2 regions of the Streptomyces sp. NPDC004111 genome follow, and region 2 is predicted to be linked to the other one. Evidence: riboswitches for the same ligand, from Rfam matches in the RefSeq annotation. Region 2 holds a riboswitch; the other holds the start of a gene.

What was found. Region 2 has a riboswitch for cobalamin ahead of ACFYVL_RS07750 (prenyltransferase/squalene oxidase repeat-containing protein). Riboswitches for the same ligand answer to the same signal wherever they lie in the genome.
Region 1: linked by a shared signal. The riboswitch ahead of ACFYVL_RS03835 (FecCD family ABC transporter permease) and the one ahead of ACFYVL_RS07750 (prenyltransferase/squalene oxidase repeat-containing protein) in region 2 are both predicted to bind cobalamin.

The regions. Positions count from the first base shown of each region.
Region 1 is NZ_JBIAMU010000001.1:859,532-864,848, reverse strand. It holds gene ACFYVL_RS03860 (DUF4440 domain-containing protein) at 1-307, shown strand, start outside; gene thpR (RNA 2',3'-cyclic phosphodiesterase) at 310-924, shown strand; gene ACFYVL_RS03850 (VOC family protein) at 998-1,426, shown strand; gene sigJ (RNA polymerase sigma factor SigJ) at 1,533-2,504, opposite strand; gene ACFYVL_RS03840 (DUF6461 domain-containing protein) at 2,532-3,170, opposite strand; cobalamin riboswitch at 3,255-3,400, shown strand; gene ACFYVL_RS03835 (FecCD family ABC transporter permease) at 3,597-4,625, shown strand; gene ACFYVL_RS03830 (ABC transporter ATP-binding protein) at 4,625-5,317, shown strand, end outside.
Region 2 is NZ_JBIAMU010000003.1:158,337-163,653, reverse strand. It holds gene ACFYVL_RS07750 (prenyltransferase/squalene oxidase repeat-containing protein) at 1-2,677, opposite strand, end outside; cobalamin riboswitch at 2,864-3,010, opposite strand; cobalamin riboswitch at 3,074-3,148, shown strand; gene ACFYVL_RS07745 (hypothetical protein) at 3,297-4,751, shown strand; gene ACFYVL_RS07740 (dipeptidase) at 4,819-5,317, opposite strand, start outside.

The DNA of each region.
Region 1 (5,317 bases), on a different contig from region 2:
GGACCCGCGGGTGCGGGCGTCCGAGGTCCTGGTGTCCGAGCTGCTGGACCCGGAGTTCTTCGAGTTCGGGGCGTCGGGGCGGCGCTGGGACGCGACGACCGTCCTTGAGGCGACGAGTGCGGAGCCGGCGGGCGCGGAGCCCCCGATCGAGGTGCGGGAGATGGCCGGCTCGGTGCTGGCGCCCGGCGTCGTACACCTGACGTACCTCTCCGACGCGGACGGCCGCAGGGCGTGGCGCAGTTCGCTGTGGCGGCTCACCGGGACCGGCTGGCGCATGTACTTCCACCAGGCCACCCCGACGAGCTGACCGTGAGCACACCCGACCCGTCGGCGACCGTCCGCGTCTTCGTCGCCCTCGCCCCGCCGGACGACGCCAAGGACGAACTGGCCCGTGCGCTGGGCCCTGCCTACGAGGCGTACCCGCGGCTGCGGTGGAACCGCATCGAGGACTGGCACATCACCCTGGCCTTCCTCGGCGAGCTGCCCGTCGCCGCGGTCCCTGCGCTGCGCCGGCCGCTCGCGGACCTCGCGGCCACCCGCCGCCCCCTCGAACTGGGCCTGCGGGGCGGCGGGCACTTCGACGAACGGGTCCTGTGGAGCGGCGTCGAGGGCGATCTGACGGGGCTGCACCTGCTGGCCGCGGAGGTACGGGAACTGGTGGTGGAGTGCGGCGTCCCGTTCGAGGGCCGGCCGCTGCGCCCGCACCTGACGCTGGCCCGCGCCCGCCGGGCCGACACCGCCCCCGTGGTGGCCACGGCCGCCTCGCTCGCGGAGTTCACCGGCCGCCGCTGGCCCACCGCACGGCTGCACCTGGTCGGCAGCAACATCGGGCGCGGCCCGGGGCCGATCCACTACCGGGACATCGAGTCCTGGGCGTTCGAACCGGCGAAGGGACCGCCCGCCGTGGGCTCGGGTTTCCGGTGACCCGGGTTTCCGGTGATCCGGGGTTCCGATCATTCGGGTTCCGATGATCGGCGCGCCCTCATAGGGTGTGCCGATGACGACGATCAAGAAGTTCCAGGTCACCTTCGACTGCGCGGAACCCGAGCGGCTCGCCCGCTTCTGGTGCGAGGTGCTGGGGTACGTCGTACCGCCGGCGCCGGACGGGTTCGCCGACTGGGACGCGTACCGGGCCGCGCAGCAGCCCGCGGACCGGGACGCGTGGTTCGCCTGTGTGGACCCCTCCGGCGAGGGCCCGCGGCTGTACTTCCAGCGCGTCCCCGAGGGGAAGGCCGCCAAGAACCGGGTGCACCTCGACGTACGGGTCGGCACCGGACTGGTGGGCGAGGAGCGCCTCGCCGCGCTGGAGGCCGAGTGCGCCCGGCTGGTCCCGCTCGGCGCGACGCACGTGCAGACGCTGTACGACGGCACCGACTCGTGCATCCCGATGCTGGACATCGAGGGCAACGAGTTCTGCGTCGACTGAGCGCCGCGGCCGTGCGGTGAACCGGGGCGGGGGCCGGGGCCCGCGCGGCGTCACACGGGGACACGCGGGGTCACGCCCGCACGGCGTCACACGGCGACACGCGGGGTCACGCCTGCTGGGCCGCCGCGAAGGTCAGCTTGTCGGGGCTGACCACGGTCCGCACCCCACGGATCAGCCCGTCCCTGAACTCCGGCACCACGACGGCGAACAGCACCGGCGCCGCACCACCGGGAGTGCCGGCAGCAGCGGGCTCGCGGGGATCACCGGCATCGGCGCCCGTGTGCACGAGCACCGCCGTCTCCCCGTTCACCTCGTCGAACTCGAACCGGAACCGCGAGGCGTCGAGCTGCTCCGCCATGCCGAGCAGATAGCGGACCACCTTGTCCCGGCCGAGGATCGGCCTGCGGGCCGCGGTCACCTTGCCGCCGCCGTCGGCCCAGGCGATCACGTCGTCGGCGAGGAGCGCCTCAAGCCCGGCCATGTCCCCCTCGACCGTGGCCGCGAAGAACCGCTCGACCAGCTTCTTCCGCTGCTGCTCGTCGACCTCGAAGTGCCTTCGGGGGTGGCCGAGTTGGGTCTGTGCCCGGCGCAGCAGCTGCCGGGAGTGGGCCTCCTCGACACCGACCGCCTCGGCGATCTCCCGGTGGCTGTGCCCGAACGCCTCGCGCAGGACGAACACCGCGCGCTCGGCCGGAGTGAGCCGCTCCATCAGGGTGAGCAGGGCGAACGTCACCGACTCGCGCTGCTCGGCGGTCTCCAGCGGGCCGAGCCGGTCGGCACCGCCGTGGCCGGCCGCCGCGCCGGTGAGCACGGGCTCGGGGAGCCAGGGCCCGACGTACCGTTCGCGCCGGGCGCGGGCGGAGGTGAGGTGGTTGATGCAGAGGTTGGTCATGACCTTGGTCAGCCAGGCGGCCGGCGTACGGACGGCGGAGGCGTCGGCCGCGCTCCAGCGCAGATAGGTGTCCTGCACGATGTCCTCGGCCTCGCTCGCGGACCCCAGCATCCGGTACGCGAGCGAGAAGAGCCGTGACCGGTGCGCCTCGAACTCCGCGACAGCTTCAGCTTCCTTCGTGGTCATACCCCGCAGCATGCCAGGCCGGGCCGCTCAGCGGGACGAGCGGGGCGGCTGCGCGAGTCCGCCGACGAACTCCGCCCCGGCGAACAGCAGCGGGGTCGGGGCCACGCCGGTGATGCGCTGTGCGAGGGCGAAGGCCGCTTCGGTGTGCCCGCGACGGGGGCGGTCCTCGGCGTCGCTGAGGTCGAAGCCGGACTCCCGCATGGCGGTGAGGAGTTCGTCGGGGTGGCTGCCGTCGCGCTGGTGGGGGAAGAGCGGCTCGAAGTGGAGGCGGGTGGTGCCGTCCCGGTACCACTTGAAGTGGTCCACCGCGTTGATGTTGCGGAAGTGCGAGACCACCGTGCGTCCGCGCGACAGCGGGAGCGCGACCTCGTCGGTGATGCCCAGGAAGCCGTTGTACTCGACCATCAGCGACCAGTCGCCGACCGGGGCCGCCGCCACGAGCAGCCGCTCGCCGTCCTCCATGTCCCATACGTCGTAGGAGGGTTCGCACAGATCCTCCACGCCCGTCGTCCGCTCCCCGGGCTCCGCGCCGAGCGCCCGGAGCAGCTCTTCGGGGGTGATCGCCTCGACCAGCGTGACGCAGTACGCCTCCAGCAGGGACGCGTACTGCTCCCTGATCCAGGCGAAGTCGGCGGCGGTCGTGGTGGGAACGGTGCTGTCGGTCATGCCCCCAGCATCGCAGCCACCACCGACAACGCCGTGCGCGGCCCCGCCGTCCCACCGGGCGAAGCCGTTCCGGCGCCCGCAGCCGCCGGAGGGCCCCCGCGCCGTACCGGTTAAGCTGCAAGCGCCCCACGGGGGAAGTCCGGTCGAAGTCCGGCGCTGACCCGCAACGGTAAGGCGGAGCCCAGGTGGCTCCGTAAGCCCGATCACCCGTGGCGGTGAAGGCTCCTGTCAATTCGCCGTGGACTGCGATGAGGTGCTGTTCCGGCGCCCGGCGTCCGGGCCGCCCCTTGGGTTGCGTACGTGCACGGCCCGAGGCGAAAGCGATCCCCGCCTGTGGCCACGTCGTCCCCGATACGCACGACCGGAGCCGATTCCGGTTCCGGACCCGACCCCGGGTCGGCCGGACCGCCCGCGCACTCCCGGCGGGTGCCGCTGCCGCTGCTGCTCGGAGGGCTGGGCGGCGCGCTGCTGGTCTCCCTCGTCTGCGGGGCCGGGATCGGGGCCTCCGGGCTCTCCTGGGACGAGGTGCTGCGCTATCTGTGGGCAGGGCTGAGCGGTGGCCGCATCGCGCCGGAGGAGGTGCCCGCGTACACGATCGTCTGGGAGCTGCGCTTCCCGCGCGCCGTGCTGGCGGCCGTGGTCGGGGCGGGGCTGTCCGCCATCGGGGTCGCGGTGCAGGCGATGGTGCGCAACGCGCTGGCCGATCCGTTCGTGCTGGGCATCTCCTCGGGCGCCGCCGTCGGCGCCAACGCGGTACTGATCTTCGGGGCGTTCGGGGCGCTCGGGGTGTGGGCGCTGTCGGGCGCCGCGTTCGTGTCGGCGCTGCTGGCGATGGTGCTGGTGTACGCGGTCGCGCGGACGCCGCGCGGGCTGACACCGCTCCGGCTGGTGCTGACCGGGACGGCGATGTACTACGGGTTCTCGGCCGTCACCACCTTCATGGTGTTCGCCGCCGAGCGGGGCGAGGCGGCCCGTTCCGCGATGATGTGGCTGCTCGGCAGTCTCGGCGGGGCCAACTGGGCCTCCGTACCGGTCGCGGCGGGCGCCGTGCTCGGCGGGCTCGTCCACCTCGGCTGGTCGGCGCGCAGGCTCAACGCGCTGGCCATGGGCGACGAGACGGCGGCGGCGCTGGGCGTGGACCCGGAGCGGCTGCGCAAGGAGCTGTTCCTGGTGTCGGCGGCCGTGACGGGCGCGGTGGTCGCGGTCAGCGGGGCGATCGGGTTCGTCGGGCTGATGGTCCCGCACGCGGTACGGATGCTGGTCGGCGCGGACCACCGCAAGCTGCTGGCCGTCGCGCCGCTCGCCGGCGCCGTGCTGCTGATCTGGGTGGACGTGCTCTCGCGGGTGGTGCTCGCCCCCGTCGAACTGCCTTTGGGCGTGCTCACGGCGGCCGTCGGCGTGCCGTGCTTCGTGCTGCTGATGCGGCGCCGTTCCTACACCTTCGGGGGTGCCTGATGAGGGTCGACGTCGAGGACCTGTCGGTCGAGATCGGCGGGGCGAGGCTGGTGGCGGACATCACGCTGCGGGCGGCCGACGGACAGGTCGTCGGGCTGGTCGGACCCAACGGCAGTGGCAAGTCCACCCTGTTGCGGTGCGTGTACCGGGCGCTGCGCCCCTCGGCCGGCACAGTCCGGCTCGACGGCGACGACCTGTCGGGGCTGAGCGCGCGGGAGGGCGCCAGGCGGCTGGCCGCGCTGCCGCAGGAGGCGGTCACCGAGTTCGACTTCACGGTGGCCGAGGTGGTGGCGATGGGACGGCTGCCGCACCAGCGGTCGGTGGCCAGGGCCACCGCGGAGGACCGGCGGGTGTGTGCGGAGGCGCTGGAACGGGTGGGGGCGGACCGGCTCGCGGACCGCGGCTTCCTGACCCTCTCCGGCGGCGAGAAGCAGCGGGTGCTGATCGCCCGCGCGCTCGCCCAGCAGCCGAAGGTGCTCGTCCTGGACGAGCCGACCAACCACCTCGACATCGCCCAGCAGCTGGAGGTCCTGGCGCTGGTCGGGGACAGCGGGACAACCGTGCTCACCGCCCTGCACGACCTCAACCTCGCTGCCCTGCACTGCGATCTGCTGTACGTCGTCGCGGGCGGCCGGATCGTCGCCGACGGGCCGCCGCACGAGGTGCTGACGCAGGAGCTGCTGGCGGACGTC
Region 2 (5,317 bases):
TGACGATGCCGGTGCCTCCGGAGTGGGCGCCGCCGTCCGTCGCCGTACCGGTGGAGGCACTGCCGGTGGTGCCGGTGCCCGTGGTGGCGCCACCGGCAGTCGGGCCACCGGCAGTCGCGCCGCCTGCCGTCGCGCCGCCCACGGAGTTCCCGCCCGCGCTCTCGCCCGGGGGCTGCGGGCCGGTGCCGGTCAGATCGCGGTTGAGCCTGGCGAAGGAGACACCCGTCGTGCCGCCCACGGCCTGCGTCGATGCCCGCAGGTCCGAGCCCTTCTGGCCTTCCTTCGCGACGTTGAAACCGCCGTCCGTGTTCTGCTGTCCGGCGAGGAACGCGCGGGCCTTGGCGATCCGGGTGCTGTACTTGGCCGCGTCCAGGGAGAGTCCCTGCACCGCGAGCGCGGCCGAGTTGACCGAGTTGCCCGCCGCGCCGGGGAAGCCGCCGTCGGGCAGCTGCTGCGCCGCGATCCAGGCAAGTGCCTTGTCGACAGCGGTCCTTGACGCTGTGCCGCCGACCAGATCCAGAGTCATCGCGGCCATCGCGGTGGAGTCCACGTCCGAGTCGCCCGTCGCCGGTACGAGGCTCGGCCACGCACCCGAGGGGTGCTGGAGGCTCGTGAGATAGGCGATCGGCGCCCGCGCCGCCGCACTCTCGCCCGCCCTGAGCTGCGCCATGATGCCCAGCGACTGGGCGAACACGGAAGGGGCGTAGGCGTAGGCGCCCTTGGCCGCGCAACTGCGGTCCGGCAGGGTGCTCGGTGCGGCGCAGACGGATCCGCCGAGTGCGGCGATCAGGTCCTTGCCGCCGAAGGCGCGCGGGTCGCGGCCGACGGACTGTGCCAGCAGTGCCGTCTTGCCGATCGAACCGCCGCCCGCGTACTTCGTGCCGATCGCGGTCCAGTCGTGGACCGTGCGGCCCGCCGCGTCCTTGCCGCCCTTGTCGAGGAAGTCGACGATGCCGCGCAGCTTCGCGTTGTCGAGGCCGGTCGCGGCGAGCGCGTACGCACCGTCGATGGTCAGCCCGAAGTCGGCCCGGCCGCTGACCGGGTCCGCGGCGTAGTACTGGCCGCGGCTGAGGCGGGCGGGGGCGGTGAGGTAGCCGACACCCTTCTTCAGGTCCGGTCCCTCACCCGCGGGCGGGTCGACCGGCGGGACCACCGGCGGTTCGGCCTTCTCCGGCAGGGTCGCCAGACTCGTGCTCCGCGCGGCGAACACGGCGTGCACCGTCGGGTGGATCTCGGAGGTCTCCCCGCCGTCGAAGCCGATGCCGCCGTCGGTGAGCTGCTGCCGCGACAACCAGGCCAGCGCGGCGTCCGCGTACGCCGTGTCGCCCAGCGCGCGCAGGGCCTGCGCCGCGACCGCGGTGGTGAAGGGACTGCCGTCCGTCAGGCCGGTGGCGGCCGGGAAGCCGCCCTCCTTGAGCTGGGTCCGCTTCAGGTACGAGCGGGCCTTCGCCACGGCGCCGTCCTGGCCGCCGACCGCCCGGAGCGCCGGCAGCACCTGGCCGGTGGTCCACGGCTCGGGTTCGCAGTTCTGGCCGGGGCGGATCAGGATGCTGGTGAACCCGCCGCTCTCGCACTGCATGTCCAGGATCCGCTTGACCGCGTCGGTGGGCGGGGCGATACCGGCCCGCTTCACGGCGAGAAGGCCGAGGGCCTGCCCGTCGGTGTACCCGGCGTTCGGGAAGTCGCCCTTGGCGGTGCAGCCGGGCGTGGGGGTACCGGAGTCGGGGCCCGCCGTGCACAGGTGCTTCACCAGGTCGCCGGCCAGGTCGTGGTCCGCGAAGGCGCGTGGGTCGCGCCCGGTGCTCACTGCCAGCAGGGCCAGCCGGGCGGCGGCGTTGGTGTCGGGAGCACGGCCGGTGCCCGCCGGGTAGGCGTAGGCGTCGGTGTTCCTCGCCAGGAACGCGACGACCTTGTCCAGGTCGGTGTCCTTGGGCTGTGCGGAGGCCAGCGCCAGGGCGACCTCCGTGGTGAACCCGGTGTTCGGCTCCTCGGCGCCCTCCTCCACGACGCGCTCGCCGTCGGTGAGCCTGCCCTTGAGCCACTTCACGGCCGGCTCCACGGCGACCCGGCCCGGCGGAACGGTGGGCGCGGGCGGGTCCGCGGGGTCCGGCGGCACCGTACCGCCGCCCTTGGCGCGGACCTCGTCCGGAGTGAACGAGGGCTGCCCCGTCGTCCCCCCGATGTCGGTGCCGCCGAACACCCACGCGTCGACGTCGCCAGGCCGAGGCGTGCGGGCCATGGCCCCGTACTGGCTGTACTTCCAGGTCTTCTCGCCCTGCGAGGCGTGCCAGTACGACCAGTACGCGGTGGCCTGCGGGGTGACCTCGCACGGCTCGTCCCGCGGGGTCGGGAACTGGGTGCCGGACTCGTTCTCCGCGTGACCGAGGCGGCAGATGAAGGCGGGGCCGTCCTTCTTGGTGCCGACGGTGCTGAACCCGGCAGCGTGCAACAGGTCGTACCCGGTGGCCGAGTCGACGCCGCAGCCGCGGACGACCTTCCCCTTCCAGGGGCGGAAGTCCACCACGACGATCGCGCCGGTGGTCGCCGTGCACTTCTCGACCGGGTCGGCGGAAGCGGCCGAGGACGTGCCGGTGACGTACACGGCGCCGCCGACCAGCACGAGGACGGCCGCCAGGAGCGTCGATGCGAAGGCGGACAGGAACGGGCCGCGCGGCACCGGCCCTGACCCGGGCGTGCGCGCCAACCGGCCACGGCGGTACGTGAATCGGCGTCCTGGCTCTGCTGCGGTCCCCACTGCGGCCCCTCGTGTCGGCCGAGCGGGCACATGCGTGGCGAAAGAGGTCCGGGAGGCGAGGAACGCCCAGGAAGGACCAGTCGAACCACGCCGTAGTCCGCGACGGCGTCTCGTTCATGACCCAGGGGCGGGCATTCCGGCTCACCCACGGCATGCCTGCGGCACGGTGGGTCCACGGTTGCGGGTCAGCGCCGGGATTCGACCGGCTTCCCCCGCTCTCCTGAGCGAATAGCAGCCGGAGTGAAGCACGGGCCGCGTGGGCACGTCAAGGTTCCCTGGAAGTTGCGGAGTTCGTGTAACGTCCTGCTCCGCCACGTGGGGGAACCCGGTGCGAATCCGGGGCTGACGCGCAGCGGTGTGGAACGGAAGCAGCCGTTCCGAGCCCGAATGCCCAGGTGGCAGGCCACATCACGTACAGCTGTACCTCGCGAACGGACGGCGGTCAGGACATTCCCGAGGGCCCCGACGGGTGCCGCGGCGGGGACGTGCATGCCCGGCGTCCTCCACCTCAGGAGCAGTCATGTCCCGTTCTCGTACCGCCATGTCCGCCAGCACGTCCGGCAGACCGAACACGCCCTCCTCGCCCGCGCGTCGATCCCGTAGGGCGGCCCTCGTCGTGCCCGTCGCCGCCCTCGGCGCGTTCGCCCTCACCGTGCTGCCGGCCGCCGCGACCGCGACACCCGCGCAGATCGCCACCTCCAAGGCCAACGGCGTCGGCTACCTCAAGTCGCTTCAGGGCGCGGACGGTTCGTACGCCGGCTCCGGGCTCTCCCACGAGTGGGCGTTCAGCGCCTTCGCGGCGGCGGGCACCGCCGCCGTCGACGTCACCCCCGGCGGCGACACCTCCAAGAACGCCCGCACCGTCTACCGCGACCTCCTGGCCACCCCGGGCTGGCCGTCCGCGACCCCCGTCGTCACGGACTACGAACGCGGCGCCCTCAACGCGTACGCGGCGGGCATCGACCCGGCCCGCGTGTCCGCCTCCCGCAACCTGATCGCCGACGTCTACGGCCACTGGCAGACCGCGTCCCCCGGCTACTTCGGCTCACCGAACCTCTACAACGGCACCGTCTTCGCCGCCCTGGCCCTCGGCGGTACCAGGACGCAGGCCGGCGGCCAGCGGACACCCAAGGCACTGCTGGACGCGCTCGTCACCCGTATCCGGGCCAACCAGCACAACGACGGCGGCTGGACCTTCAGCAAGGCCGAGGGAGACCCGGCCGCCCTGAACTCCCCGAGCGACATCGACATGACCGGTGCGTCCATGGCCGCCCTGTGCGTCTCGGGAGTGCCGAACACCGACCCCGACATCGGCCGGGCCAAGACCTTCCTCAAGAGCAAACTGGTCAACAACAGCGGCGCCCTGGACTCGATGTACGGCATCAACACCGACTCCAACGGCTGGGCCGTCTCCGGCCTGAACGCCTGCGGCATCAACGCCCAGACCGGCGACTTCCGCACCCCGCTGGGCAAGACCCCCCTCGACTTCCTGATATCCCAGCAGTTCAACCCGGGCGGCGGCTTCAAGTACCTGCCCACCGACACCGCCCCGCAGGCGTACGCGTCCATCGACGCGCTGCGCGCCGTCGCGGGCGGCGGCTTCACGGCGGCCCCGCCCGCCCCGGTCACGGCGGGCGCCCCCCGGTGGGTGGCCGCCCCGTCCTTCACCGCCGGTACGGCCACGAAACTGGCACTGACCGTCGACGACGGGACGGGCGGCCTGCGGGTCTGCTCCGTCGCCTTCACCCCGACCGGGGCGACGGCCACCCTCGGCGACCTCCTCACCGCGGCCGGCAGCGGCGCGACCCCCGCGGGCTGCGTCACCTCCGCACTCCCGGCCTCCGGCGCGTCCGGCCCGCTGACCAGCGTCAACGGAAAGGCCAACGACGGCTCCCGGACCTGGAAGGCGAGCATCGACGGCTCCGCCTTCACGACGGCCGACCGCGGAACGCAGATCAAGGTGGGCGACACCGTGGCACTGCGCTGGGGCGCCTGACCGGAACACCGGGCGGACCGGGCCGCCCGGCGCGGGCCGCCCGGTCCGCGCCGGGAACGTCGGGCGATCAGCCCATGTGCGCGCTCATCACGCGCCGCGTGTTGCCGCCCAGGATCTTGAGGATGTCCTCCTCCGCGAGACCCCGGCGCAGGAGCGCCTCGGTGACCAGCGGCATGCCCGACGGGCCCTCCAGACCGGGGAAGTCGAACAACGGGTCCTCGGCGTCCGTGTCCTCGCAGCAGGGCGGGGTGACGTCGTGCATGACCTCGCGGACGAAGTCCGAGCCGAGCCCGACGTGGTCGACGCCGGCGACGGCGACGACGTGCTCGATGTGGTCGACGATCCGGTCTGCGCTCACCTTGTCCTGCTGATCGGTGAGGAAGTCCGGTATGAAGTTCACGCACACCACCCCGCCCGTGGCGGCCACGCCGCGGATCTGGTCGTCGGTGAGGTTGCGGTGGTGGTCGCGCAGCGCACGGGCGTTGGAGTGGGTGGCGATCACCGGCCGGGTGGCGAGTTCCAGGACGTGGGCGACGCCGCTCGCCCCCAGGTGGGAGATGTCGAAG